3 regions of the Streptomyces sp. NPDC096310 genome follow, and region 3 is predicted to be linked to each of the others. Evidence: riboswitches for the same ligand, from Rfam matches in the RefSeq annotation. Region 3 holds a riboswitch; each other region holds the start of a gene.
The links. Region 3 has a riboswitch for S-adenosylmethionine ahead of ACIQ7D_RS36985 (aminotransferase class V-fold PLP-dependent enzyme). Riboswitches for the same ligand answer to the same signal wherever they lie in the genome.
Positions count from the first base shown of each region.

Region 1: another riboswitch for S-adenosylmethionine. It lies ahead of ACIQ7D_RS19235 (PotD/PotF family extracellular solute-binding protein); the one in region 3 lies ahead of ACIQ7D_RS36985 (aminotransferase class V-fold PLP-dependent enzyme).
Region 2: another riboswitch for S-adenosylmethionine. It lies ahead of thrC (threonine synthase); the one in region 3 lies ahead of ACIQ7D_RS36985 (aminotransferase class V-fold PLP-dependent enzyme).

Region 1 is NZ_JBIWFO010000009.1:70,195-79,707, forward strand. Features, by position in the region: gene ACIQ7D_RS19220 (PHP domain-containing protein) at 1-54, opposite strand, end outside; gene ACIQ7D_RS19225 (jacalin-like lectin) at 300-1,625, shown strand; gene ACIQ7D_RS19230 (beta-galactosidase) at 1,610-4,036, opposite strand; SAM riboswitch class IV at 4,260-4,381, shown strand; gene ACIQ7D_RS19235 (PotD/PotF family extracellular solute-binding protein) at 4,560-5,678, shown strand; gene ACIQ7D_RS19240 (ABC transporter ATP-binding protein) at 5,645-6,919, shown strand; gene ACIQ7D_RS19245 (ABC transporter permease) at 6,916-7,794, shown strand; gene ACIQ7D_RS19250 (ABC transporter permease) at 7,787-8,725, shown strand; gene ACIQ7D_RS19255 (hydantoinase/oxoprolinase family protein) at 8,728-9,513, shown strand, end outside.
Region 2 is NZ_JBIWFO010000007.1:171,586-181,098, forward strand. Features, by position in the region: gene ACIQ7D_RS16970 (extracellular solute-binding protein) at 1-117, shown strand, start outside; gene ACIQ7D_RS16975 (DUF3263 domain-containing protein) at 130-492, shown strand; gene otsB (trehalose-phosphatase) at 570-1,415, shown strand; gene ACIQ7D_RS16985 (trehalose-6-phosphate synthase) at 1,453-2,985, opposite strand; gene ACIQ7D_RS16990 (hypothetical protein) at 3,055-3,216, opposite strand; gene ACIQ7D_RS16995 (glucosyl-3-phosphoglycerate synthase) at 3,255-4,211, opposite strand; SAM riboswitch class I at 4,423-4,550, shown strand; gene thrC (threonine synthase) at 4,568-5,860, shown strand; gene ACIQ7D_RS17005 (ubiquitin-like small modifier protein 1) at 5,889-6,164, shown strand; gene ACIQ7D_RS17010 (cold-shock protein) at 6,518-6,721, shown strand; gene groL (chaperonin GroEL) at 7,096-8,721, shown strand; gene ACIQ7D_RS17020 (Uma2 family endonuclease) at 8,866-9,513, opposite strand, start outside.
Region 3 is NZ_JBIWFO010000048.1:6,351-15,863, forward strand. Features, by position in the region: gene ACIQ7D_RS36955 (hypothetical protein) at 69-470, opposite strand; gene ACIQ7D_RS36960 (heme-copper oxidase subunit III) at 666-1,286, shown strand; gene ACIQ7D_RS36965 (c-type cytochrome) at 1,370-2,179, shown strand; gene ACIQ7D_RS36970 (Rieske 2Fe-2S domain-containing protein) at 2,176-3,231, shown strand; gene ACIQ7D_RS36975 (cytochrome bc complex cytochrome b subunit) at 3,228-4,868, shown strand; gene trpD (anthranilate phosphoribosyltransferase) at 5,107-6,171, shown strand; SAM riboswitch class IV at 6,306-6,423, shown strand; gene ACIQ7D_RS36985 (aminotransferase class V-fold PLP-dependent enzyme) at 6,654-8,051, shown strand; gene ACIQ7D_RS36990 (Lrp/AsnC family transcriptional regulator) at 8,068-8,349, opposite strand; gene ACIQ7D_RS36995 (rhomboid family intramembrane serine protease) at 8,346-9,056, opposite strand; gene ACIQ7D_RS37000 (hypothetical protein) at 9,208-9,459, shown strand; gene ACIQ7D_RS37005 (NYN domain-containing protein) at 9,497-9,513, shown strand, end outside.

The DNA.
Region 1 (9,513 bases), on a different contig from region 3:
GCCCGTGTCCTGCGCGTGGGAGTGCGTGTGAGGGTGGTGGTGCCCGTGTCCCATGGAGACTCCTGTGTCCGGTTGTTGCCGTTGTGACAGAGAGGTTCCGGGTGAAACATGAACAGTGGGCGATCCGGGGATGATCGGCGGGCGGCCGCCGCACGGCAGGATGACGCGTCGCGCCGCTCCGCCTGCCCGGTTTGGCAACTGCCCTTGTGCGGCAGGCGACTTGACCGTACATGATGACCTTCCGCAGTACCTTCCCCGCACCTTTCTCACCTCCAGGAAAGGCCCCCATGCGAACTCCGATACGGAGACTGGTCGGCGTCCTCGCCGCCGGCGCGCTGGCGTTGACCGGCCTCGCCGTCACCCCGGCCACGCCCGCCGTCGCGGCCCCGGCGGCCGACTCCGGCACGCTGAAGGTCCTCACGTACAACATCGCCGGGCTGCCGCTCGGCCTCGGGCAGGGCGACCCCGAGACCAACACCCCGCTCATCGGGCAGCGCCTGGGCCCGTACGGCATCGTCAACGTCCAGGAGGACTTCAACTACCACGCCTCGCTGTACGCCAACGACACCCACCCCCATCGCACCGCCACCAGCGGCGGCGCCGCCTTCGGCGACGGCCTCAACACCCTCTCCGACCACCCCTTCGAGGACTTCGAGCGGGTCCGCTGGAACGACTGCACGGGCACCGACTGCCTCACCCCCAAGGGCTTCTCCCTCGCCCGGGTCCGGCTCGCCGAGGGCGTGTTCGTGGACCTCTACAACGTCCACACCAACGCCGACACGACGGATGCCGCACTGGCCGCCCGGCGCGCCAACATCGTCCAGCTCTCGTCCTTCATCCGGACGTCCAGCGAGGGCAACGCCGTCATCGTCATGGGCGACACCAACACCCGCTACACCCGCACCGGTGACAACATCCGCACCCTCGTCTCGGAGAACGGCCTCACCGACGCCTGGGTGAAGCTGGTACGCGGCGGCTCCGCCCCGGCCCTCGGCAGCGACGCGCTGGTCTGCGACACCGTCGCCCCCACGCAGAGCTGCGAGGTCGTCGACAAGGTCCTCTACCGGAGCGGCCCGCTGGTAGGTCTCGACGCCACCGCCTACACCAACGCGTGGCGCGCGTTCCTCGACGGCGCGGGCAAGCACCTCTCCGACCACTACCCCCACGCCGTCGACCTCGCCTGGTCGCGGCCCGCGAACCGGCGCGCCTCCGACTTCTTCGGCGGCCCGCACGGCGCCGCGTTCAACGACGCCCGCGCCCTTCCGGCCACCCCCGCGCCCCGCACCCTCACCCTGCGCGGCGGAGCCCGGCTCGACGGCCTCGACCTCACCCTCGACGGCGGTACGGTGCTGAGCCACGGCGGCGCGGGCGGCACCGCGTCCTCGCTCACGCTGGCCGCGGGCGAACACCTCACCTCGGTCAGGCTGACCCAGGGCCAGAAGGACGGCCGTACGCGGATCTTCTCCGCCGCGTTCACCACGGACCGGGGCCGTACCGTCGCGGCGGGCACCGCCACCTCGGACGCGGTGACCTACACGGCGCCGTCGGGATGGCGGATCGTCGGCTTCACCGGCCGCTCCGGGGAGGAGATCGACAAGCTCGGCGTCGTCTACGCGCCGAAGTAGCCTGCGCCCGAAGGGTCCGGGTCCTCCGTCGTACGCAGCCGGACCCGGCGGACCGGGACGAACGCCGCGGAGTCCACCGACGCCCGGGTCCTGGCCGCCGCCAGACCCTCCCGTACCGACGCGTCCACGTACACCCCGTCGTCGCGGCCCAGGGGCAGCACCCGGATCTCGACACCGTGCTCGACGGCCTCCGCGGCGTGCCGGCGCAGCCCGATCTCCCACACCGGGCCGTACCAGAAGTGGTCGGCGACGAGCCGGCCGCCGATGAAGGCGCGGGCCACGTCACCGGTGTACGTGAGTCGCAGCAGCACCTCCCCGCCCTCGTCGAACACCGCGCGAGGGACGGCGATCCGGTGGACCGCCGCCTCCGCGAAGTCGGCGTCCACCGGCGCCGAGGCCCGGTGGTGCGGGCCGCCGTCCCGGGCGGGCGGCGCCACGGCATCGGCGCGTACGCACTCCACGGCGGCGGCCCCGCCCCCGGCCGCCCCCGATGCCGTCCAGGTGGTGAAGACGCCGTCGGCGCGAGGGCCGGAGAGCCCCGTCGTACCGTCCGCGGGGGTACGGAGTCCGGCGGCGGTCGCGGGCGCCAGGGAGAGGGAGACGGTCTCCGCCTCGGTGAGCACGCGCAGTTCGCCGCCGTCGGCCAGCACGGCGTCGTCACAGAGCACCAGCCGCTCCGCACCCCAGATCCGCACCCGCTGGAGCCGGCGCCCCTGCTCCTCGGTGAGGAAGAGCAGCCGGACCGGCCCCTCGGACCCGGCGACCGTCACCACCGCGTCCGTCCCGGGCGCGGGAACCTCCACCACCGTCCGGCCGTCCCGCGTGGCGAGCGCCGTCCCGCCCGACACCACGGACCCCGGCGCCGGCGAGAGCTGCGGGGTGATCCCCGCCGTCGCCGCGAACACCGCGGTCGGCACCCCGTCGATCTCCAGCCGGGCCAACGGCTGCGCGCTCACCCAGTCGAGCCGGACACCGGGCCCCGCCTCGTACCCGAGGGGCCAGACGAAGTGCGCACCGCCCGGCACGGTCACCGGCGTGGCCGGTACCCGGTACGTACCGCCGTCCAGTGCGACATGGAAGCGGACCCCGCGATGGTCGGGGAGGGGTTCGTGGGGCTGATGGTTGTTGACGAAGAGGAAGCCCTCCCCACCGCTGGAGCGCACCGCCCAGCGCAGCGTGGACCGGTCGTCGAGGCCGTCCGGGCCTCCGTCGGGCAGCCGCAGCGGCATGTCCGCGAGCCGCGCCCCCGAGTCCCGGATCAGCAGATGCTGCGCGCGCAGCGCGTGGAACGAGGGGCGCACCTGGCCGTACTCGCCTATCGGCGCCTGGAAGTCGTAGCTGACCGACGGCAGGTCGTTGGGGTAACCGGTGGCGTGGGACTCCTGGTTGGGCAGCGCGAGATCCAGCCGCTGGGAGCAGCCGTGGTACAGGTAGTACCCCTGCCAGACCGAGCCGCTGCCGAGCTTGGCCAGCGCCAGCGCGGAGACATCCTCGGTCCGCACCAGGGGCCGCCGGTGATACGCGACGGCCATACCGGAGCCGAGTTCACAGGTGAGGTACGGATAGCGCCGGTCGTCCGGCACCCCGTGGCTCGCCCGGGTCGCGGGACGCAGATCGGCGCCGATGGCGGGATCGTCCCTGACCGGGGTGAAGAAGTAGTGGCGGCGCATCTCCCGCGCCCACCCGTCGTGCGCCTCCGCCCAGAACGCCTCCGGGTAGCCGCCGTACACCGGCAGCAGGACATCGCGCGGAAGATCGGCGGCGTCCCACCCGGTGGCGGTCCACAGGGGGGCGGCGATCCCCGCGGCCTCCGCGAGGCGGCGCAGCGTCGCGAGGTGCGCGGGCGCGTCGTACAGCTCGTTCTCGATCTGTACGGCGACGACGGGGCCGCCCTCGTCGTACGACAGGCCCCGCAGCTCCCGGCCGATCCGCGCGAAGTACCGCTCGACGAGCGCCAGATAGGCCGGATCGTCCGTGCGCGGGACGCAGCCGGCGCCGTCGAGCCAGTCCGGGAAGCCGCCGCCCCGGCACTCGCCGTGCGACCAGGGGCCGACGCGTACGGCGACGGAGAGGCCGAGGCCGCCGCAGAGCCGGACGAAGCGGCGCAGATCGAGGCCGTCGTCGAAACGGAACGTCCCGCGGCTCTCCTCGTGCTGGTTCCAGAAGAGATACGTGGCCACGGTGTCGATCCCGCCGGCCCGGATCTTCAGCAGCTCCTCGCGCCACTCGGCGGCGGGGTAGCGGCTGAAGTGGAATTCCGCCATCACCGGCAGCCAGGGGACCCCGCCCCGCAGGATCCTGCGGCTGTCGGGGACCAGGGGCGCACGGACCCCGCCGGCGCTGCCCATCGACAGGTGCCCCGACGGTCCGGGGGGTGGAGCGTGCAGGTCATGAGCGTGCAGCGACAACATGACGGACGGCTCCCGCTTCGGCGACGGCTGGGAAGATCGCTTCATCGTCGGCACCGCCCCGGGCCCTGTCAAGGAGTCCTCCTGGGTCGCCGTCCGCCATCGGTGAGCAGCACTTTTGGCCGGTATCGGTCTTACGCGATCCGCCTGCCCTGTGATCCAGGTGTGATGTTCATGTGATCCATCGTGTCTTCAGATCGCCGCCACGGGGTGTTACGTTTCTCGATGTCACGAGTCCCAGCGACAAGCCCCGGCTTGCTGGGCGGCAACCCTCCTTCTGCGGTGGGGTGCCCCGGGTGATGACACGGCTCCACGCGCACACCGATGTGCCGGGAGCAAGCGCGGACCTGTCAGCCAGGTCCAGTACCTGGGACGGGAGCACAGGATGACAGTGGACGCGGTGCCTCACAGAGCGTCGTCACGCTGCCCCGACCAGCGGCCCCCGCTCGACGAGCGGCCGGCGAACCATCACCCACGGGCCGGCGCGCCGTACGACGCCACCCCGCACCGAGGAGCCTCCACCCTCATGAGACCTGCCCTGTCACGCCCTCGCGGGCGACGCTCCCTCCTGGCCCTCGCCTCGGCCGTCACGGTCCTCGCCGCCGTCGCCGGGTGCGGTGTGGACACCGGCGGCTCCGGTGACGGCGGATCCGGCTCCAAGGGGGAGCAGATCACCGTCACCGCGTTCGCCGGCCCCTGGGGTGAGCTGTTCAAGAAGTCCTTCGTCGCACCGTTCGAGAAGGACACCGGCATCAAGGTGAACCTCGTCTACGGCGCCGACTCCGCCTGGCTCACCAAGCTCCGCGCCGCGGGCGGCAAGGACGCGCCGTTCGATGTCGTCGCCCTCACCCCCGGCTCCCTGCACCAGGCCGTCGGCGGCGGTCTCCTCCAGCCGCTCAAGACCGGCGACCTCAAGAACTGGAAGCAGCTCGACCCGGTGCTCACCCAGCAGTCCACGGTCGACGGCGCCTCCTACGGCGTACCGCTGACCACCGGCTCCAACGGGCTGCTGTACCGCACCGACAAGATCAAGCAGGCGCCTCGGGACTGGACCGACATCTTCGACAAGAAGTACTGCGGCCATGTCGCGCTGCCCCCGCTGACCTACAACGCGGGCCTGGAGTTCTTCTCCGCGCTGGTCTCCCAGGACGGCGGCAAGCTCTCCGACCCCGCCGCTGTCGACAAGGCGTTCACGAAGCTCGCCGCGCTCAAGGGCTGCGTCTCGGCGTACCCGGCGGACGCGGGCTCCGTCTCCACCGTCCTGCAGAACGGCGACGCCTGGATCGTGCCCTTCTGGGACGGCCGCGCCTTCGCCATGGCGCAGGAGGGGCAGCCGATCGGCTTCAGCTACCCGGCCTCCGGCGCCGTCGGCGCGCTGACCTCGTACTACGTACCCAAGGGCAGCGCGCACACCAAGGCCGCCTACACCTTCCTGAACTACCTGAGCGCCGCCCAGCACCAGAAGCCCTTCGCCGAGGGCACCTTCTACGGCGCGGGCAACGACACCATCGACTACAGCCCCGGTTTCAAGGACAAGGTCAAGTACGGCGAGGCCGTCTACAAGACCTTCACCTGGGTCGACTACAAGACGGCGACCCCCAAGCTGAACGAATGGCAGCAGCGGTGGAATCAGATCTTCAAGTGACCGGCAACCGGCACGACACCGACGGCGGGACCGCCGCGCACATCGACATCGAGGGCCTGGCCGCCGGGTACGAGGGGCAGCGCATCCTCGACGTCGACCGGCTCTCGATCCGGCGCGGCGAGTTCCTGTCCGTCCTCGGCCCCAGCGGCTGCGGCAAGACGACCCTCCTCAACAGCCTGGCGGGGTTCGTCCGCCCCACCGCCGGCCGGATCACCCTGGACGGCACCGACCTCACCGACGTCCCCACACACCGCCGGGGGCTCGGACTGGTCTTCCAGAACTACGCGCTCTTCCCGCACATGACCGTCGCCGGGAATGTCGCGTACGGACTCAAGGTGCGCCGCACCGAGCGCGCCGAGCGGGACGAACGCGTCGCCGAGGCGCTGCGCCTCGTCGGCCTGGAGGCGTACGCGGACCGCAGGCCCAAGCAGCTCTCCGGCGGCCAGCAGCAGCGGGTCGCCGTGGCCCGCGCGCTGGCCACCCGGCCCGCGGTACTGCTGCTCGACGAGCCGCTGTCCAACCTGGACGCCAAACTGCGCCGCGAGATGCGGGTGGAGCTGCGGGAGCTCCAGCAGCGCCTCGGCATCACCATGGTCTTCGTCACGCACGACCAGGAAGAGGCGATGTCGCTCTCGGACCGGATCGCCGTGATGAACGGCGGCCGGGTCGAACAACTCGGCACCCCCACCGAGGTGTACCGGACGCCCGCGACCCGCTTCGTCGCCGAGTTCATCGGCGCGGCCAACATCCTTCAGGGCACCGGCGCCCTTGACGGAACGCTCCACCTGGGCGGGGCACGGCTGGACTCCGGACTGGCCACGCTGCCCGACGGGGAGCCGGTCACCCTCGCCGTACGCCCGGAACGCGTCACCGTCCGCGCCGCCGAGGCCGGCGGTGACAGCGGCGCCGGTGGGTCGGCCGGGGCCGAGCGCGGCTCCGGGATCGTCGGCTACCGGGCGTTCACCGGGGAGGCGTGGCAGGCACAGATCGTCGTGGCCGAGGGCGTCGCGGTCAACGCCAGGACGGCCGAGGAACCCCCGGCCGTCGGCGCCCGCGTCGCCTTCGGCTGGTCCGCGGCCGATGTCATCGTCCTCGGACCCGCACAGGACGGCGGGGCCGGGGGAGCGGGCGGAACGGCCGGCGGGGGTACCGCCCCGGCCGGCGGGGACGACACTCCGGTCACCGGAGACGCCGCCCCGGCCGCCGGGGACGCCGCCACGAAGGAGGCGACGCCCGGATGAGCGCGCCCGCCGCCCGCGCGCCGCGCCGGCTGCGCGGGCTGCTGCCCGTCACGCCGGTCGTGGTCTTCCTGCTGGCCCTGTTCGTGATCCCGCTCGTGCGCGTCCTCGCGCTCAGCTTCCACCCCTCGGACGCCAACGGCTATCCGCTCGACGGCTACTCGTTCACGCAGTACCACAGGGTCTTCACCGAGGCGTTCTTCTCCGAGTCCCTGTGGCAGAGCCTGCTCACCTCGCTGCTGGTCACGGCCTTGTGCGTGCTGCTCGGCTTCCCCGCCGCGTACGCGCTGGCCCGTGCCCGCAAGGGAGTCGTCCGCACCCTGCTCTTCGTCGCGGTCGTCTCCCCGCTGCTCACCAGCGTGGTCGTCCGCAGCTACGGCTGGGTCGTGCTCTTCTCCGCCAACGGCGTGGTGAACCGGACCCTCGTCGGCCTCGGCATCCTGGACCAGCCCGCGTCCCTGCTGACCAGCTATGCCGTGGTCGTCGTCTCCGTCACCCATGTCCTGCTGCCGTTCGCGATCCTGCCGCTGACGACCGCGCTCGGCGGTATCGACGACAACCTGGCCCGCGCCTCGCGGAGCCTGGGCGCCGGGCCCGTACGCACCTTCTGGAAGGTCACGCTGCCGCTCAGCCTGCCCGGCATCGCGGTGGGCGCCACCGTCGTCTTCCCGCTGGCCATGGGCATCTACATCACCCCGCTGCTGGTCGGCGGCGCCAACCAGCCGCTCGCCGGGCTGCGCGTCTACAGCCAGATCACCAGCGTCTTCGACTACCCGGTGGCGGCGGCGCTCAGCCTCACGCTGCTCCTGCTGACCCTGGTGGGCGTCTCCGCCCTCGGCACCGGATTCCGCTTCTGGGAACGGAGACTCCATGGCTGACCCGGCCGTCGACCCCGCGCACGACCACCCCGCCGCCGACCGGTCCGTGCGGACCGCCGCGAAGAGCGCCGCGCCCACGAAGGGGGGCCCGCCCGCCACGGCAGGACCGCCGTCGCGCAACGGCGCCGGCCGGGGCTCCGTCCTGCTGCGCCGCGCCGGACGGACCGCCGTGGCGCTGCCCGCCGTCGCCGTCTTCCTCTTCCTGCTGGCACCGCTCGCGGTCCTGGCGCTCAGCTCCCTCAACTCCACCAGCTCCCTGAGCTTCCCGCCCAGCGGACTCTCCCTGCGCTGGTACTCCGAGGTGCTGTCCTCCCCGGACTGGCTGGTCTCCTTCCGGCTCAGCGGGGTCCTGGTGCTGCTCGTCGTCCTCACCACCGTGACCATCGGCACGCTCGCCGCCTATGGCCTGGTCCGCGGCGACTTCCCCGGCCGCGGCCTGCTCTCCGGGCTCGCCCTCGCTCCGCTGATGGTCCCCGAGATCATCATCGGTCTCGGCCTGCTCTACTACTTCCAGGGCCTCGGCCTGGTCAACACCCTCCCCGGGCTCTGGCTGGCGCACTCCCTGGTCGCCCTGCCCTTCGTCATCCGTACGGTGATGGTCAGCGCCCAGGCCCTCGACCCGACTCTGGAACGCGCGGCGGCCACGCTCGGCGCCGGGCGGGCCCGTACCTTCCTCACCGTCACCCTGCCGCTGCTGCGCCCCGGCATCCTCGCCGGAGCGGTCTTCGCCGCCGTCACCTCGCTCGGCGAGGTCGCGGTCTCCGCGCTGGTCTCCGGCTCCAACACCACCACCGTGCCGGTCCGTATCTTCTCGGCGGTCCAGTTCCAGCTCGACCCGTCGGTGGCCGCCGTCTCCACGCTCCTGATGCTCGTCAGCGTGCTCGTCCTGGTGGCCGTCGACCGGTTCACCAACTTCTCGGAGGTGCTCTGACCGTGCCCGCTGACCCCACCGCCGCAGCGGGTGGACCCGCCCGCCCCCGCGCCCGCGTCGGCATCGATGTGGGCGGCACGTTCACCGACTTCGTCCTCGCCGTGCCCGGCGACCGAGGCACCCTCCTCCACCACAAGGAGCCCAGCACCCCCGGCGACCCGGCGCGCGCCGTCGCCGACGGACTCGCCGCCGTCCTCGACCGGGCCGGACTGAACCCCGGCGATCTCGCCGCCGTCACCCATGGCACCACCATCGGGCTGAACGCGATCATCCAGCGGCGCGGCGCCCGGATCGCCCTGGTCGTCACCGAGGGCTACCGGGACATCCTGGAGATCGGCCGCAGCCGCATGCCGTCCTCCTTCGACCTGCACGCGGCCAAGGAGGAGCCGCTGGTCCCCCGGGACCGGATCGTCGAGATCCCCGCCCGGCTCGGCCCGGACGGCCGCCCCGTACGTGTCCCCGACGACCGTGAACTCGCCCGGGTCGCCGAGGAACTGCGCGCCACGGACGCCGAGGCCGCCGCCGTACTCGTGCTGCACGGTCACACCGATCCCGCCTTCGAGGCGGAGGTCACCCGCCGGCTCGCCGCGCTCGTCCCCGGGCTGCCGCTCACCTCGTCGGCCGCGATCTGGCCCGAGGTCCGCGAGTTCGAACGCGCCCTCGTCACTTGCCTCAACGTGTACATCCAGCCGCTGATGCGCCGCTATTTCGACCGGCTCGAAGCGCTCCTCGACGGCCTCGGCGTCACCGCGCCCGTCTACATCGCCGCGTCCAACGGCGGCTCGCTC
Region 2 (9,513 bases), on a different contig from region 3:
CAGGTGAGCGAGAGCTTCAAGAAGAACATCGGCAGGGCGGTCGAGCGCGGTCAGAGCCCGGGGGCGGTACTGGGGCAGATAGCCAGGGACGCGTCGGCGGCGGAGGCGTCCGAGTAGCGTGTCACTGATATGACCACGCCCGCCCCTGACCCCGACCCGGCCCCTGCCCCTGACCCCGATCCTGCCCCTGACGCCGACCCGCTCCCTGACCCCGATCCGGCCGCCGTTCCCGCCCCCGCTCCCGATGCTTCCGAGTCCGGGGCGGCCCCGGGCCTGTCCGGGCGGGACCGCGCCGTACTGGCCCTGGAGCGGCGCGGCTGGCCGGGCCCCGGCGCCAAGGAGCGGGAGATCCGCGAGCGCCTGGGCCTCTCGCCGACGCGCTACTACCAGCTCCTGAACGCCCTGCTGGACGACCCGAGGGCGGCGGAGCACGACGCGGTGACGGTGAACCGGCTCCGCAGGGTCAGGGCCGCGCGCCGCGACCTCCGCTGACCGCGGGAGCGGGCCGGGGCCGAAGACGCGGCCCCGGTTCTTGCCCGTACGGCGGTTGACGTGGATAAGGTCGGACCATGGGCAGCCACGCGTACTCCCTGCCGGAACCGACCACCACCGCCGGAGCCGACGGCCTGGCCGCGCTTCTCGCCCGGCCCGGCGGCGCCGTCGTCGCGCTCGACTTCGACGGCACCCTCGCCGAGATCGTCCCCGACCCCGAACAGGCCCGCGCCCACGCGCGCGCGCTCCCCGCCCTCGCCGCCCTCGCCCCGCGCGTCGCCTCCGTCGCGGTGGTCACGGGGCGCCCCGCCGGGGTCGCCGTACGGTACGGCGGCTTCGCCGGTGTGCCCGGCCTGGAACACCTGGTCGTCCTCGGCCACTACGGCGCCGAACGCTGGGACGCCGTCTCCGGTACGGTCCACGCCCCCGCCCCGCACGAGGGCGTCGCGGCCGTCCGCGCCGAACTCCCCGGCTTCCTCGAACAGTTCGGCGCCTGGCGTGGCACCTGGATCGAGGAGAAGGGCCGGGCGGTCGCCGTTCACACCCGCCGCGCCACCGACCCGCAGGCCGCCTTCGAGGCGCTGCGCGACCCCCTCGCCGCCCTCGCCGCACGCCACGGCCTGATCGTCGAACCGGGCCGCATGGTCCTGGAACTGCGCCCGCCGGGCGTCGACAAGGGCGTGGCGCTGTTGGAGTACGTCCGCGAGATCGACGCCGAGACGGTCCTCTACGCGGGCGACGACCTGGGCGACCTGCCGGCCTACGCGGCGGTGGAGAAACTCCGCTCCGACGGCCACCCGGGCCTGCTGATCGCCAGCGGCACCGAAGTCCCCGAACTCTCCGAACGAGCCGACCTCGTCCTCCCGGGCCCGGCGGCCCTGGCGGACTTCCTGGCGGCGCTGGCGCGCACGGCCGCCCCGTAGGGCCTCGGGCCCTGAGCCCTCGGCCCCCTGGACGAGCTCAGCCCCGCAGCGCCTCCAACTGGTCCAGGAACCACCGCTGCGGCGGCAGCGCCGTCGCAGCGGCGGCCAGGCGCTTGGCGCGGTCCGTGCGGTCGGCCGGGGGCATCGTCAGGGCCTCGTGGAGGGCGGCGGCCGTCGCGTTGATGTCGTACGGGTTGACCACCAGCGCGTCCTCGCCCAGCTCCGCGTACGCGCCCGCCTCCCGTGACAGCACCAGCGCGCAGGCGCGCTCGGAGAGGACCGGGATCTCCTTCGCGACCAGGTTCATGCCGTCGCGGATGGGGTTGACCAGCGCCACGTCGGCCAGCCGGTACGCGGCCAGGGAGCGGGCGAAGTCGTCCTTGACGTGGAGGACGACCGGGGTCCAGCCGGGGGTGCCCAGCTCCGTGTTGATCGCGTCGGCGACCCGCTGGACCTCCTCCGTGTAGGCGCGGTAGATGGCCAGGTCCTGCCGGGACGGGTACGCGAAGGCCACATGGACGACGCGCTCGCGCCAGTGCGGATGGTCGAGCAGGAGCTGCCGGTAGGAGAGCAGGCCCCGGACGATGTTCTTGGAGAGCTCCGTACGGTCCACCCGGACGATCGTCCTGCGGTCGGCCCCGTCCGGTGCGACCCCGATCTGCTCGCGCAGGGCCGCCATCCGCTCGGCCACGTCCGGGCGGTGCGCGCGCTCGCGCAGGAAGTCGCCGTCGGCGCCCAGGCCGTGGACCGCGAGATACGTCCGGCCGCCGGAGGGGCCGTTCTCGTGCGCGTACGTGAGATGGCGCCCGCCGTCCCCTGCCGCGTCCTGCGGCCAGTGCGCCGTCAGGCCCCGGTCCGCCAGCACCGAGCGGGCGCACTCCTTGAACGCCTCCGCCCACCGCCAGGTCAGGAAGCCCAGCCGGTCGGCGCCGAGCATGCCCAGCAGCAGCCGCTCCGCGATGTCGTCGGGCAGCAGCCTGAAGTACTCCGCGGGCGCCCACGGCGTGTGCGAGAAGTGCCCGATCCTGAGGTCGGGGCGGAGCGCCCGCAGCATCCCGGGGACGAGCGCCAGGTGATAGTCCTGCACCAGGACCGCCGCGCCCTCGGCCGCCTCCTGCGCCAGCGCCTCGGCGAAGGCGCGGTTGTACGTCTCGTACGCGGCCCACCGCTCACGGAACTCCGGGCCGAAGGACGGCTCCAGCGGGGTCTGGTAGAGCATGTGGTGGACAAACCAGAGGGTCGAGTTGGCGATGTCGTTGTACGCGGCGGCGTACACCTCGGGGTCGATGCCCAGCATCCGTACCCGCTGCCCGCCCGTGTCGGCCGGGTCGAGGCGGCCCTCCGTACGCCGTACGGCCTCCCGGTCGCCCTCGCCGAGCGCCGCGCACACCCAGACGGCGTCTTCTCCGGAGCCGTCGGCCCCGATGGCCGACAGGCCCGACACCAGTCCGCCGCCGCCGCGCCTGGCCTCCAGCGTGCCGTCGTCGCGCCGCGTGTACGAGACGGGGCCGCGGTTGGACGCCACCAGGACGCGGGCCGGCGCGGGGCTGACGGACTGCTCGGTAACCATGTCGCGAAACCTAGCCCGTCGCGGAAACGCTCAAACGTACGGTGCGTGTGACGTCGGGGACGCGTCCGCTCAGTCGCGCCGCCCGCGCGCCGCGGCCAGCGCGACCACCCCGGCGCCCGTCAGCGCGAACGCCATCCCGCCCAGCAGCCACAGCCGCTCGGCCGTCGACCCGGCCTGCGCCAGCACCCGCGTGAACTCCGAAGCCCTCGAAATCGCCAGATTCATGCCCATGGGGCAGCAATGTAGGCAACCGGTGCGATGATCCGACGTTACGCCGCGCGTCCGGCCGTGTACTCCGCGATCTCCCGCATCGGCGGACGTTCCTCCGTGTCCACCGCGTGCGTCCGCGGCGTGAAACCGTCCTCGCCCCGCTCGAACTGCGTGAGCCGCGGCCGTACGAGATGGCCCCGCTGGAGCCGGAGCTGCGCCGTACGGTAGATCGCCGCGGCCATCCGCCCCAGCGCCCGGTCGTCCTGGTGGCGGTGGAGCCTTACCCCCACGTCCACCTGGGCCAGCGCGTCCAGCCCCACCGTGTGCAGCGCGTCCACCAGCAGGCCCAGCTCCACGCCGTACCCCACGGGGAACGGCAGCCGCTCCAGCAGCGCACGGCGCGCCGCGTACTCCCCGCCCAGCGGCTGGACGAAGCCGGCCAGCCTCGGCCAGTGCAGATTGAGCAGCGGGCGCGCCACCAGCTCCGTCACCCGCCCGCCCTGGCCGGCCTCCCCCTCCGTACCACCGCCCAGCGGGCGGTCGTACATCGCCTTCACGAACTGCACCTCCGGCTCGGTGAGCAGCGGGCCCACGATCCCGGAGACGAAATCCGGCGAGAACTCCCGCAGATCCGCGTCCACGAAGCACACGATGTCGCCGCTCGTCACCAGCAGCGACCGCCACAGCACCTCGCCCTTGCCGGGCAGCGCGGGCAGCCGCGGCAGGATCGTGTCCCGGTGCACCACCCGCGCGCCCGCCGCCGCCGCGACCTCGCCCGTACGGTCGGTGGAGCCGGAGTCGATCACCACCAGCTCGTCGACGAGCCGCACCCGCTCCATCAGCTCCCGCCGCACGACGGAGACGATCGCGCCGACCGTCGCCTCCTCGTCCAGCGCCGGCAGGACCACGCTGACCGTGCTGCCGCGCGCCGCTTTCGCCGCCAGGAGCCGGTCGAGCGTACGGTCCCCCGCCGACCAGGAACGCCTGGTCAGCCAGTGCTCCACCTCTTCCAGCACGTTCGGTACTCCCTGCGCGATCCTTGGCCTGTGCGGTCATCCGCGGGCCGGCGCCGGGTCCCCGTGCGCCATGACGTGATCCATCTCGCGGTGCGGACGACTATCTCAACCCTCCACACCTTCGGTTACAGTCTTGAACAACACGAATGACCACCGCATGCCGGGGTCATCACGTGAACAAACGCACCGGACCCAGGCTCCGGCGCCATAGCGCTCATCCAGAGGGACAGAGGGAACGGCCCGTTGAAGTCCCGGCAACCCTCCCGCCGACCGCGAGGTCACGGTGGGGAAGGTGCCAATTCCGTCTCGTGGCGAAGTACGTCGCGAGGAAGATGAGGAGAAAGGGCCTCGCCACCATGGCTGTGCAGACCGTCCGAAGCGGTACGAACGAGACCGTCGACCTCGGCCCCGCCGCCGCACTCTCGTGCCGCGAATGCGGAGAGCGCTTCGACCTCGGCCCCCTCTTCGCCTGCGCGAGCTGTTTCGGGCCGCTCGAAGTCGCGTACGACCTGCCGAGCGGCAGCCCCGAAGAGCTGAAGAAGCGCATCGCCGAAGGCCCGGACAACATCTGGCGGTACGCGCCGCTGCTGCCCGTCCCCGCCGACGTCGCCTCGAAGCCCAGCATCAACCCCGGTTTCACGAAGCTGGTCAAGGCCGACAACCTCGCCCGTGAACTGGGGATCACCGGCTCGCTCCACATCAAGGACGACTCCGGTAACCCGACGCACTCCTTCAAGGACCGCGTCGTCGCCATCGCCGTCGAGGCCGCCCGCGCCTTCGGCTTCACCACCCTCTCCTGCTCCTCCACCGGCAACCTCGCCGGCGCCGTCGGCGCCGCCGCGGCCCGCGCCGGCTTCCGCTCCTGCGTGTTCATCCCGCACGACCTGGAGCAGGGCAAGGTCGTCATGGCCGCGGTGTACGGCGGTGACCTGGTCGGCATCGAGGGCAACTACGACGACGTCAACCGTTTCTGCTCCGAGCTCATCGGCGACCCGCTGGGCGAGGGCTGGGGCTTCGTCAACGTCAACCTGCGGCCGTACTACGGAGAGGGCTCCAAGACCCTCGCGTACGAGATCTGCGAACAGCTCGGCTGGCGGCTGCCGGACCAGATCGTCATCCCGATCGCCTCGGGGTCGCAGCTCACGAAGATCGACAAGGGGCTCCAGGAGCTGATCAAGCTCGGCCTCGTCGAGGACCGCCCCTACAAGATCTTCGGCGCCCAGGCCGAGGGCTGCTCGCCGGTCTCCACCGCCTTCAAGGCCGGGCACGACGTCGTACGGCCGCAGAAGCCGGACACCATCGCCAAGTCCCTGGCGATCGGCAACCCCGCCGACGGCCCGTACGTCCTGGACATCGCCCGGCGCACCGGCGGCGCGGTGGAGGACGTCGACGACGCGCAGATCGTCGACGCGATCAAGCTGCTGGCGCGCACCGAGGGCATCTTCGCGGAGACCGCGGGCGGGGTGACGGTCGGCGTGACGAAGAAGCTCATCGAGGCGGGCGTGCTCGACCCGTCCCTCACCACCGTCGTCCTCAACACCGGTGACGGGCTCAAGACGCTGGACGCCGTGGCGCCGACGACCGGCCCGACGGCGACGATCCGCCCGAGCCTCGACGCGTTCCGCGCCGCGGGCCTCGCCACGAGCTGACCACCGACACCGAGAAAGGCTTCCCACGATGAGCGTCAAGGTCCGTATCCCCACCATCCTCCGCACCTACACCGGTGGCCAGGCCGAGGTTCCGGCGGAGGGCGCCACCCTCTCCGAGGTCATCCAGTCGCTGGAGACGAACCACCCGGGCATCGCCGGCCGCGTCCTGGACGACCAGGGCAAGCTGCGCCGCTTCGTCAACGTGTACGTGAACGACGACGACGTCCGTTTTGAGCAGGGTCTGGAGACCGCCACCCCGGCGGGCGCGGGCATCTCGATCATTCCGGCGGTCGCCGGGGGCTGACGCGCTCGGTAACGGACACGGTCCCCTCCGCGAGAGAAGCGGAGGGGACCGTTCTACATGGTTGAGCACGGTAGAGTGTGGGAACGCCCCGCCGTCGCCCGCTCCGTACGCGAGCGAGAACGCGACAAGATGAGGGTAAAGTCCTGGAGCCTTTTGCGGCGTATGTACGCTTTGCCCGGCCCGACTTGTCCCGGAACGCAGTGGATTCAGCACTATGCGTGTTCGGCCACGCCCAGAATTCTCGTCCGATTGACCTGTTGCAGAGGGCAGTTGGGCAGATACATTCAGCCGCGGTCGACGCGTTCCGGCGCGAAGTGTGGCCCCGTGCAAGGGCCAGTAATAGGGGAGTTGGCATGGCTCAGGGCACCGTCAAGTGGTTCAACGCGGAGAAGGGCTACGGCTTCATCGCGGTCGACGGTGGTGCGGATGTATTCGTCCACTACAGCGCGATCCAGATGGACGGTTACCGCACCCTTGAAGAAGGTCAGCGAGTGGAGTTCGAGATCTCGCAGGGCCAGAAGGGTCCGCAGGCGGACATGGTCAAGCTCGCCGTCTGATCCCGGCGCGATCGGCCACCGACGCACTCAGGTACTCGGTACGGATTCCGCATCGCACTCACGCATGAGGGGCCCGCATCCCGGACAGGGATGCGGGCCCCTCATGCGTGAGCCCTCGGCGACGCCCCGCGGGCGACGAGCCGGAGGCGCTTGCACTCTCGGGGGTCGAGTGCTAATTATTGCGTTAGCACTCTGCAAGTGAGAGTGACAACTTGGGACCGGGTCGGTGAGGCCCGAAGAGCCGGCGGGGCAAGGAACCGCCGACTCTCAGGCCGTCCGTCGCGGGCGCCAGCGCGGTCCGGAGAAATCCTTCCCCAAGCTCTCAACTGCGTTCGAGCAGGGGAGACCCCATACGTCCGGGAGGACCACTTCACATGGCCAAGATCATCGCGTTCGACGAGGAGGCACGGCGCGGTCTCGAGCGCGGGATGAACCAGCTCGCCGACGCCGTCAAGGTCACCCTTGGTCCCAAGGGCCGCAACGTCGTCCTCGAGAAGAAGTGGGGCGCCCCCACGATCACCAACGATGGTGTGTCCATCGCCAAGGAGATCGAGCTCGAGGACCCGTACGAGAAGATCGGCGCCGAGCTGGTCAAGGAAGTCGCCAAGAAGACGGACGACGTCGCCGGTGACGGTACGACCACCGCGACCGTCCTCGCCCAGGCGCTCGTCCGTGAGGGCCTGCGCAACGTGGCGGCCGGCGCCAACCCGATGGCCCTCAAGCGCGGCATCGAGAAGGCCGTCGAGGCCGTCTCCGGCGCCCTGCTGGAGCAGGCCAAGGACGTGGAGACCAAGGAGCAGATCGCTTCGACGGCCTCCATCTCCGCCGCCGACACCCAGATCGGCGAGCTCATCGCCGAGGCGATGGACAAGGTCGGCAAGGAAGGCGTCATCACCGTCGAGGAGTCGCAGACCTTCGGTCTGGAGCTTGAGCTCACCGAGGGCATGCGCTTCGACAAGGGCTACATCTCGGCGTACTTCGCCACGGACATGGAGCGTATGGAGGCGTCGCTCGACGACCCGTACATCCTGATCGCCAACTCCAAGATCGGCAGTGTGAAGGACCTCCTTCCCCTGCTGGAGAAGGTCATCCAGTCCGGCAAGCCGCTGCTGATCATCGCCGAGGACGTCGAGGGCGAGGCCCTGTCGACCCTGGTCGTCAACAAGCTCAAGGGCACCTTCAAGTCCGTCGCCGTCAAGGCCCCGGGCTTCGGTGACCGCCGCAAGGCGATGCTGAACGACATCGCCATCCTCACCGGCGGCACGGTCATCTCCGAGGAGGTCGGCCTCAAGCTGGAGAACGCCGGTCTCGACCTGCTCGGCCGCGCCCGCAACGTCGTCATCACCAAGGACGAGACGACCATCGTCGACGGTGGCGGCGACAGCGACCAGGTCGCGGGCCGGGTCAGCCAGATCCGTGCCGAGATCGAGAACAGCGACTCGGACTACGACCGCGAGAAGCTCCAGGAGCGCCTGGCGAAGCTGGCCGGCGGCGTGGCCGTCATCAAGGCCGGTGCCGCGACCGAGGTCGAGCTCAAGGAGCGCAAGCACCGCATCGAGGACGCGGTGCGCAACGCCAAGGCCGCCGTCGAGGAGGGCATCGTCGCCGGTGGTGGCGTGGCTCTGCTCCAGGCTTCCTCGGTCTTCGAGAAGCTTGAGCTGACGGGCGACGAGGCGACCGGCGCGCAGGCCGTCAAGCTCGCGCTGGAGGCTCCGCTCAAGCAGATCGCCGTCAACGGTGGTCTTGAGGGCGGCGTCGTCGTGGAGAAGGTCCGCAACCTGACGGTCGGTCACGGCCTGAACGCCGCGACCGGCGAGTACGTCGACATGATCGCCGAGGGCATCATCGACCCGGCGAAGGTCACGCGCTCCGCTCTCCAGAACGCCGCGTCCATCGCCGCGCTGTTCCTCACCACCGAGGCCGTCATCGCCGACAAGCCGGAGAAGGCCGGCGCGGCCCCGGCCGGCGGCGGCATGCCGGGCGGTGACATGGACTTCTGATCGACCTGAGGCCGCCCGGACGCCCGCCGCGTCCCGTCGGCCGGTTGATCGACCGTCCTGAACGGGGGCGGCACCCCTTCTTCGAGCTTCGGCTCGGGAAGGGGTGCCGCCCCCGGGCTTTTTCCGGGCGTACGTCAACGGACGTCAGCGGGTGTAGTCCTTGAGCTTCTCGGTCTCCAGGGTGATGCCCACGGGAGCGGGGAGCTTGACCGTCTCTCCGTACCGGTATGTGTGACGGCTCATGTACGCGCCCTGCCGCGGGTCCGTGTAGACCACCAGTTCTTCGGCATCCCGGTCGATGAGCAGATAGAGGGGGATGCCGGCACCGGCGTAACCGTCACGCTTCTCCCTGCGATCGCGGCGCGCGGTGTCGCGATCGTGAGAAGTGACCTCCAAGGTCATGAGGACACCGTCGGTCGGAGCCCACTCGCCCTGTCCCGCGAAGTGGTCGAGTGGCGTCAGGGCGCCGTCCGGACGGGCGGCCGAAGTCCTCGGCGGTACGGGGCTGTTGACCGGCGGTCGAACGCCTGTCGTAGCCGGTGGGCGCCATCGGGTGAGATGCGGTGGAAGCGGGCGGGGCGGCGTGCGGCGGGCACCGCTCGGCACTAGGCTGGCTGACAGCCATGGAGATCCGGCGCTCCTTCTGAAGAATTTGCCGTTGATCTGGTGGTCAGGCCCTCGCGATGGTGCTCGTAACACCGGCGGGGGCCGTTCCACGTTCTGAGGGCACGCTGAAGCGTCGCCACTCTCTGTAGCAGACCGAACACAAACGGTCATCAGGTCATCAGGGTT
Region 3 (9,513 bases):
GGCGGTCGCGGGGGGCCCTTCGGGACCCCGGGCCCGCCGTCCGGTACGCGGAGGGCTCCTGGCCCGGCTCAGGCCTCCACGGAGAGCCGCGAGCGCAGCAGGGAGGCCAGGGCGTCCGCGAAGCCGACCGGTTCGACCGGGTGCGTCACCGCGGCGTCCGCGCGGCTCCAGGTGGCCAGCCAGGCGTCCTGCGGGCGGCCGATCAGCAGCAGCACGGGCGGGCAGTGGAAGATCTCGTCCTTGATCTGCCGGGAGACGCCCATACCGCCCGCGGGGGCCGTCTCGCCGTCCAGCACACAGACGTCGATCCCGCCGCGGTCCAGGTGTTCGATGACCGCGGGAAGGGTGGCGCACTCCACGAACTCGACCGGTGGGACATCGGCGGCCGGCCGCCGGCCCGCCGCCAGCCTGACCTGCTCGCGGGTGTTCGCGTCGTCGCTGTAGACCAGCACGGTGGCGGTCGGCTGCATTGTTCCTCCGTGACATCGGTGTCTGCGGGGGCTCCAGGGCTCCACGGCCCTGAACCGATGCGCGGATCGTACTCCGTCGGACACCCTGTCAGCACGGGTAAGGACAGCCCTTCGCCGGTCCGTTCGAGCTGGACACAGCCCCTGGACACACCGAACGGCACCCCGGGAGTCAGCGCGGGATAAGCGACCGACATAATGTCGGTCGTGGCGACAGCAACGACAGTAGAAACCGGGCACGCGCACCCGTCGGTCAATCGGCCGAACCTCACCAGTGTCGGAACCATCATTTGGCTGAGTTCCGAGCTGATGTTCTTCGCGGCCCTCTTCGCGATGTACTTCACCCTGCGATCGGTGATGGGCGCTGAGTACTGGAAGGAAATGGCTCATGCCCTGAACGTCCCGTTCTCGACGGCGAACACGACGATCCTGGTGCTCTCCTCCCTCACCTGTCAGCTCGGCGTCTTCGCCGCCGAGCGCGGTGACGTGAAGAAGCTCCGCGCGTGGTTCGTGATCACGTTCGTGATGGGTGCGATCTTCATCGGCGGCCAGGTCCTCGAGTACACCGAGCTGGTCAAGAAGGACGGCATCTCGCTCTCCTCCGACCCGTACGGCTCGGTGTTCTACCTGACCACCGGCTTCCACGGTCTGCACGTGACGGGGGGGCTGATCGCGTTCCTGTTCGTCCTGGGCAGAACGTACGCGGCCAAGAGGTTCACCCACGAGCAGGCAACCGCCGCCATCGTCGTGTCCTATTACTGGCACTTCGTCGATGTCGTCTGGATCGGCCTTTTCGCCACGATCTACTTGATCAAGTAGCGGGGCGCCGCGCCCGACGCGCGCCGCCCTACGCACACAGTCCAGAAGCACCGACGCAGAAGATCCTGACACCGGGGTAATCCGTGAAAAAGCTCTCCGCACGACGACGCCATCCGCTGGCGGCGGTCGTCGTCCTACTCTTCGCGCTGGCGGTCACAGGGGGGCTGTACGCCGCGTTCGCGCCCGCGAGCGAGGCGCAGGCTGAAGATACCGCCCAGTCCCTGGCCATCGAGGAGGGCAAGAAGCTCTACTCGGTCGGCTGCGCAAGCTGCCACGGGACCGGCGGTCAGGGTTCCTCCGACGGCCCGAGCCTGGTCGGCGTCGGCTCCGCCGCCGTGGACTTCCAGGTCGGCACCGGCCGGATGCCGGCCCAGCAGCCCGGCGCGCAGGTACCGAAGAAGAAGGTCATCTACGACCAGAAGCAGATCGACCAGCTCGCCGCGTACGTCGCGTCCCTCGGCGCCGGTCCGATCACGCCGACCGAGAAGCAGTACAGCCCCGACGGTGCCGACATCGGCAAGGGCGGCGATCTGTTCCGTACCAACTGCACCCAGTGCCACAACTTCACCGGTGAGGGTGGTGCGCTGACACACGGTAAGACCGCACCGAGCCTTGAGGGCGTGGATCCGAAGCACATCTACGAGGCCATGCAGACCGGCCCGCAGAACATGCCTTCCTTCCCCGACTCCACGATGCCGGAGCAGCAGAAGAAGGACATCATCGCGTACGTCAAGGCGGTGAACGGGGATGAGACCGTCAGCCCCGGCGGCCTCTCCCTCGGCGGCCTCGGCCCCGTCAGTGAGGGCCTGTTCGCCTGGATCTTCGGACTGGGCGCATTGATCGCCGTTGCCGTCTGGGTCGCGGCCCACACCGCTAAGGCCAAGAAGTCATGAGTAGCCAAGAGAATTCAGTAGACGAGAACCTGCCGAGCGGGCACGACGCCCCGCACGGCGAGGTGGAGCGCGCCGACGATCCCTTCGCGGATCCGGGGCTGCCGGCCCACAAACCGCGGATCCAGGACATCGACGAGCGGGCGGCCAAGCGGTCCGAGCGCACCGTCGCAGGCCTGTTCCTGCTGTCGATGCTGGCGACGGTGGCGTTCATCGCCTCCTTCGTCGCCTTCCCGGTCGACAAGAGCGTCTTCATCTTCCCGTTCGGGCACGTCAGCATCCTGCACTTCTCGCTGGGTGTGACCCTCGGCGTCGCCCTGTTCGCCCTCGGCGCCGGCGCGGTCCACTGGGCCCGCACGCTGATGTCGGACGTGGAGGTCGCCGACGACCGGCATCCGATCGAGGCGCCGCCGGAGGTCAAGGCGAAGGTCCTGGCGGACTTCGCCGACGGCGCGGCCGAGTCGGGCTTCGGACGGCGCAAGCTGATCCGCAACACGATGTTCGGCGCGCTGGCGCTCGTACCGCTCTCCGGTGTCGTGCTGCTGCGCGACCTCGGTCCGCTGCCCGAGAAGAAGCTCCGCACGACGCTGTGGGCCAAGGGCAAGCAGCTCATCAACATGAACACCATGGAGCCGCTGCGTCCCGAGGACGTCATCACGGGCTCGCTGACGTTCGCCATGCCCGAGGGCCTGGACCAGCACAGCGAGGAGTTCCAGAAGGAGATCGCCAAGGCCGCCCTGATGATCGTCCGGATCCAGCCGGACGAGATCAAGGACCCGCGCGAGCTGGACTGGTCCCACCAGGGGATCGTGGCGTTCTCGAAGATCTGCACCCACGTCGGTTGCCCGATCAGCCTGTACGAGCAGCAGACGCACCACGTGCTCTGCCCGTGCCACCAGTCCACCTTCGACCTCTCCGACGGCGCGCGCGTCATCTTCGGGCCCGCCGGTCACGCCCTGCCGCAGCTGCGGATCGGCGTGAACGCGGAGGGCAACCTTGAAGCCCTCGGCGACTTCGCCGAGCCCGTCGGCCCTGCCTTCTGGGAGCGCGGATGAGTACCACGACCACTGCCACGACGGACGACAAGGCCCGCAAAGCGCCCGCGGGTGAGCGGGTCGCCGACTGGGCCGACGGCCGGCTGGGCATCTACGGCCTGGCCAAGGCCAACATGCGCAAGATCTTCCCGGACCACTGGTCCTTCATGCTCGGGGAGATCTGCCTCTACAGCTTCATCATCATCATCCTCACGGGTGTGTATCTGACGCTGTTCTTCCACCCGTCGATGAACGAGGTGGAGTACCACGGCGGTTACGTCCCGCTCCAGGGCGTGATGATGTCGGAGGCGTTCGCCTCCACGCTGGACATCAGCTTCGACGTCCGCGGCGGTCTGCTCATCCGGCAGATCCACCACTGGGCGGCGCTGATCTTCCTCGCCGCCATGATGGTGCACATGATGCGCGTCTTCTTCACGGGCGCCTTCCGCAAGCCGCGCGAGGTCAACTGGCTGTTCGGCTTCCTGCTCTTCGTCCTGGGCATGTTCACCGGGTTCACCGGCTACTCGCTCCCGGACGACCTGCTCTCCGGTACCGGTGTGCGGTTCATGCAGGGCGCGGTCCTCTCGGTGCCGATCGTCGGAACGTACCTGTCGATGTTCCTGTTCGGCGGCGAGTTCCCCGGCGGTGACTTCGTGGCCCGCTTCTACTCGGTCCACATCCTGCTGCTGCCCGGCATCATGCTGGGCCTGGTCGTGGCCCACCTGATCCTGGTCTTCTACCACAAGCACACGCAGTTCGCGGGCCCCGGCAAGACGAACACCAACGTCGTCGGCATGCCCTTCCTGCCGGTCTACATGGCCAAGGCCGGAGGCTTCTTCTTCCTGGTCTTCGGTGTCATCACGATCGTCTCGGCCATCGCCACGATCAACCCGATCTGGGCCCTCGGCCCGTACCGGCCCGACCAGGTCTCCACCGGCGCCCAGCCCGACTGGTACATGGGCTTCTCCGAAGGTCTCATCCGTGTGATGCCCGGCTGGGAGATCAACGTATGGGGACACACCCTTGTCCTGGGTGTCTTCATCCCGCTGATCATCTTCCCGCTGGTCCTGGTCGCGATCGCGGTCTACCCGTTCGTCGAGTCCTGGGTCACCGGTGACAAGCGCGAGCACCACCTCCTGGACCGCCCGCGCAACGTACCGACCCGTACGGCGTTCGGTGTGGCCTGGCTGACCTGGTACTTCATCCTGCTGGTCGGTGGCGGGAACGACCTGTGGGCGACGCACTTCCATCTGTCGATCAACGCGATCACCTGGTTCGTCCGGATCGCCTTCTTCGTCGGACCGGTCATCGCCTTCGTCGTCACCAAGCGGATCTGCCTCGGCCTCCAGCGACGCGATGCCGAGAAGGTGCTGCACGGACGCGAGTCCGGTGTCATCAAGCGGCTGCCGCACGGTGAGTTCGTCGAGGTCCACACCCCGCTGGACCAGGGCGACCTGCACAAGCTGACCGCGCACGAGCAGTACCGTCCCGCCGAGCTCGGCCCCGAGGTCGACGAGAACGGTGTACGCCGTAAGACGTCGCCGGTCGAGCGGCTCCGGGTCAAGCTGAGCAAGGGCTACTACGGCGAGAACAACCAGCTTCCCAAGCCCACCGCGGAGGAGTACAAGGAGATCACCAGCGGCCACGGCCACCACTGATCGCCCGGCCTGACACAGGTCGCCACCACCGAGGGCCCCGGCCCGGTCTCCCCAGGGAGCCGGCCGGGGCCCTCGGCGTATCCCCGGGCGCGGTGGAGAGGCGCGCCGCTCCCCGCGTCCGCAGTACGGGCACCTCTCCACCGGGCCCGGCGTACGCCGATAGGCTTGCGGCCGGGCCGTACGCCGTCTTCGCCGTACGCAGCCCACGCAGCCGTCCCAGACCAACCCAGGAGCGAGCATGAGCGCTGTTACCCCCGTCGGAGGCGACACCGTGGCGGCCCGCACCTGGCCCGGCGTACTCAACCCCCTGCTGCGCGGCGAGAACCTGGGCACCGACGACACCGCGTGGGCCATGGACCGCATCATGAGCGGGGAGGCCACCGACGCGCAGATCGCCGGGTTCGCCGTCGCGCTGCGGGCGAAGGGCGAGACCGTCGAGGAGGTCTCCGGGCTGGTCCGCGCGATGTACGCGCACGCCAACACCATCGAGGTGCCCGGCCGTACGGTCGACATCGTCGGCACCGGCGGCGACCTCGCCAAGACCGTCAACATCTCCACCATGTCGGCGATCGTCGTGGCGGGCACAGGCGCCAAGGTCGTCAAGCACGGCAACCGCGCCTCGTCCTCCGCGAGCGGCGCCTCCGACGTACTGGAGAAGCTCGGCGTCAATCTGGAGCTGACGCCGCGACGGGTCGTGGAGGTCGCGGAGGAGGCGGGCATCACGTTCTGCTTCGCGGTCAAGTTCCACCCGGCGCTGCGGTACGCGGCCAGGGCGCGCAAGGAGCTGGGCGCGCAGACCACGTTCAACATCCTCGGCCCGCTCACCAACCCGGCCAGGGTCAGGTCCCAGGCCGTGGGCGTGGCGGACGCCCGGATGGCGCCCATCGTCGCCGGGGTGCTCGCCGACCGTGGCAACTCGGCGCTGGTCTTCCGCGGCGACGACGGGCTCGACGAGCTGACCACCACCGCGACCTCGCGGGTGTGGTCCGTACGCGAGGGCAAGGTGACCGAGCAGCCCTTCGACCCGCGCGACGTCGGCCTGGAACTGGTCCCGGTGGAGGCGCTGCGGGGCGCGGACGCCTCGTACAACGCCGATGTCGCCCGCCGGCTGCTGGCGGGCCAGGGCGGCCCCGTACGGGAGGCGGTGCTGCTCAACGCGGCGGCGGCGCTGGTGGCGCTGGACCCGACCGGGGACGCGCTGGAGACCCAGCTCGTGGCGGGGATCGCGCGGGCCGCGGAGGCGATCGACTCGGGCGCGGCGCGGGACGCGCTGGCCCGCTGGGTGGCGGCGAGCCACCTCTGACCCACACGCGAACATGCGACGGGGCCGGGACACCTGTCCCGGCCCTCTCGTATATGTGGCGGCCACCGGTGCCTGTCCCGTATCGCGGACAGCGACTTGGGCGGTCCGATCCCCTGTGCCATACTTTCGGCCAAGGTCATGAGTGACAGCGATTAAGGCCCCGGCTCGCTGTCCGGCAACCCTCCGTCCGTGGCGGGGTGCCCCGGGTGAAGACCAGGCCGTGGGCAGCGAGGTCCGCGGCAAGCGCGGACCCCTTGCCACCTTTGGGGTCCTGGTCCTCAAGGGAGCAGTCTCGTGAGCAAGCGAATGCGTTAGGGCTTCAGAGTCCTTCCGGACTCTCACGCCCCTTCTTCAACACACCTCCGCACGGCCCGTTCCGTGCGTCGAGGCATCCCCCGCACGTGGCGCCGCTCCGTCATGGAGTCGTGGAGCCGTGCGGGCCTTGAAGCCGTTCCGACTTTTTCTCGCCGGGAGACAACGCCATGTCCGCACGCCCGAACGCCTCCGCCACCACCGCCGTTGCCGACGACCCCGCCTGCGGAGCGCCGCTCCCGGTGCTCGGCGCCGATGTGACCGTCCCTCTCGTCACCGGCGGCGAGGTGACGTACGCGGCGCTCGACTACGCGGCCAGCGCCCCGGCCCTCCAGCGGGTGTGGGACGACGTCGCCGCGTACGCCCCGTACTACGGCAGTGTCCACCGCGGCGCCGGCTACCTGTCGCAGCTCTCCACGGACCTCTTCGAGAACAGCCGCCGCACGGTCGCCGACTTCCTCGGCTGCCGCACCGGTGACCAGGTCGTCTTCACCCGCTCGACCACCGACTCGCTCAACCTGCTGGCCGCCGCCCTGCCCGCCGGCTGCCAGGTCTTCGTCTTCGAGACCGAGCACCACGCCTCCCTGCTGCCCTGGCGCGACGCGCATGTCACCTACCTCAACGCCCCGCGCACGACGGACGAGGCGGTCGCCACCCTGGAGCGCGCGCTCGCCTCGCGCGATCCGCGGGACCCGGCGCTGGTCTGTGTGACCGGCGCGTCCAATGTGACCGGTGAGCTGTGGCCCGTACGGGAGTTGGCCGCCGCCGCGCACGCCCACGGCGCCCGGATCGTCCTGGACGCCGCGCAGCTCGTACCGCACCACGCGGTGGACATCACGGATCTTGACGTCGACTGGATCGCCTTCTCCGGCCACAAGCTGTACGCGCCGTTCGGTTCCGGGGTGCTCGCGGGCCGCGCCGACTGGCTCCAGGCCGCCGAGCCGTATCTCGCGGGCGGCGGCGCCAGCCGCAAGGTGGCGCGCCGCGCGGACGGCGGGGTGGATGTCGACTGGCACACCACGGCCGCCCGGCACGAGGCCGGTTCGCCCAACGTCATCGGTGTCTACGCGATCGCCGCCGCCTGCAAGGCGCTCACCGAGGCGGGCTTCGACACCCTGGCGGCCCGGGAACAGCGGCTGGTCGCCGAGGTGCGCGCCGGTCTGGCGGCGGTGCCCGAGGTCAAGGTGCTCTCGCTCTTCGGCGACGAGGCGGCCCGGGTGGGCGTCCTGTCCTTCGTGGTCGAGGGGTGGAACAGCTCGCACTTCGCCGCCGCGCTCTCCGCCGAGTACGGCATCGGCGTACGGGACGGTCTGTTCTGCGCCCACCCGCTGGTCAGGACCCTGCTGGGCAGCGACCCGCAGGACCCGGGGGAGTGCGGCGCCCCGGAGGCCGAGCCGGGCGAGCGCTCGCTCAACGCGATCCGGGTCAGCTTCGGCGCGGGGACGCCGGACGAGCACGTGGAGCGCTTCGTACGGGCGGTGCGGGAGCTGGTGAGCGACGGCGCGCGGTGGAACTACCGCACGGAGGACGGCCGCTGCGTCCCGGACCGGGACGGCGCCGGCGCGTAGGTCCACACGAGAGGTCCTACGCGTCGAGTCCGATCGCGAAGGCCGCCTCCAAGTCGTGCTGGGAGTACGTACGGAACGCGACGTGCGTGTCCGTGCCCTCGACGCCCGCGATCTTGCTGATCCGGCCGGGGATCACCTCGGCCAGATCGTCGTGCTTGGCGACCCGGACCATGGCGATCAGGTCGTACGTCCCGGTCACCGAGAAGACCTCGCTGACGCTGTCCAGCGCCGCGATCGACTCCGCGATCTCGGGGATCCGGTCCACGCTGGTCTTGATGAGCACGATCGCGGTGATCACGGTTGACGTTCTCCCTCGGTGGCCGCCGGCTGGACCTTCACTCTAGCGGTACGCCGGTACCGTCCCCAGGCGAGGAGAAAGCCCGCGCCGAACCCCACGAGGTGCGCGAGATAGGCGATGCCGGGGCCGGCTCCGGCGCCATGCGCGGCCACCCACTGGAGTACGAACCAGAAGAGCAGCACGATCCAGGCGGGGAAGCGCAGCGGCAGGAAGAAGAGGAACGGGTAGAGGCTGGTGACCCGCGCCCGGGGGAAGAGGCGGAGGAACGCGCCGAGCACTCCGGAGATCGCGCCCGACGCCCCGACCAGGGTCTGCGCGGAGGAGGCGTTCGCGAGCGCGTACACCACGAGGGCGAGGGCGCCGGTGGCGAGGTAGAAGAGCAGGAACGCGGCGCGGCCCATCCGCTCCTCGGTCATCGCGCCGAAGACATGCAGGAAGAGCATGTTCCCCAGCAGGTGCAGCCAGCTCCCGTGCACGAAGAGCGCGGTGAGCGGGGTGAGCAGGGCGTGCGGATCGGCGCCTGTCAGCTCGCTCGGGATGACGCCCCACCGTTCGAAATAGGCGCTCTGCGCGGCCCGCAGCGCGTCTCCTCTCCCGTACGCGGGAGTGAATCCCGAGAGCGGGCTGAGGAGGAAGACCAGACAGCAGAGGCCGATCAGCCCATAGGTCACCAGGGGCGCTCCGCACGTCGTACGCCTTTTGCTCACGGACAGAGCATGGCGTACCGGTACCTCATGGTGCAGATCGCCTCGCCGCGTCGCGGGGCAGCCGTGAGGCCGTAGGGTTGCCGGGTGCCATCCGCGGTTCGACGCCGCACCGCGGGGCACCGCATAGGGACGACGAAAAGAGGACGGCACGATGGCAGCAACTCCGACGGTTCCGCAGCCCACGGCCTCCACCCGGTGGCGCTGCACCTTGTGCGGCAATCTGACCCGGTTCGATGTGACGCGCTCGTCCAAGGTCGTCGAGTACGTCCATCTGGACCTGGCGGGGGAGCCGAAGGTCGAGGAGCGTGAGGTGGTCAGTGAGACCATCGAGTCGGTGCGCTGCCGTTGGTGCAACGCCGTGGATCAGATCGAGCTGGTGGACAGGCCGGGTGCCGGTTCCTGAGGGAGCCGCCCGTAAGGGGTGGATGGGGTGACGGATCGTGGAGCAGCCCGCGAG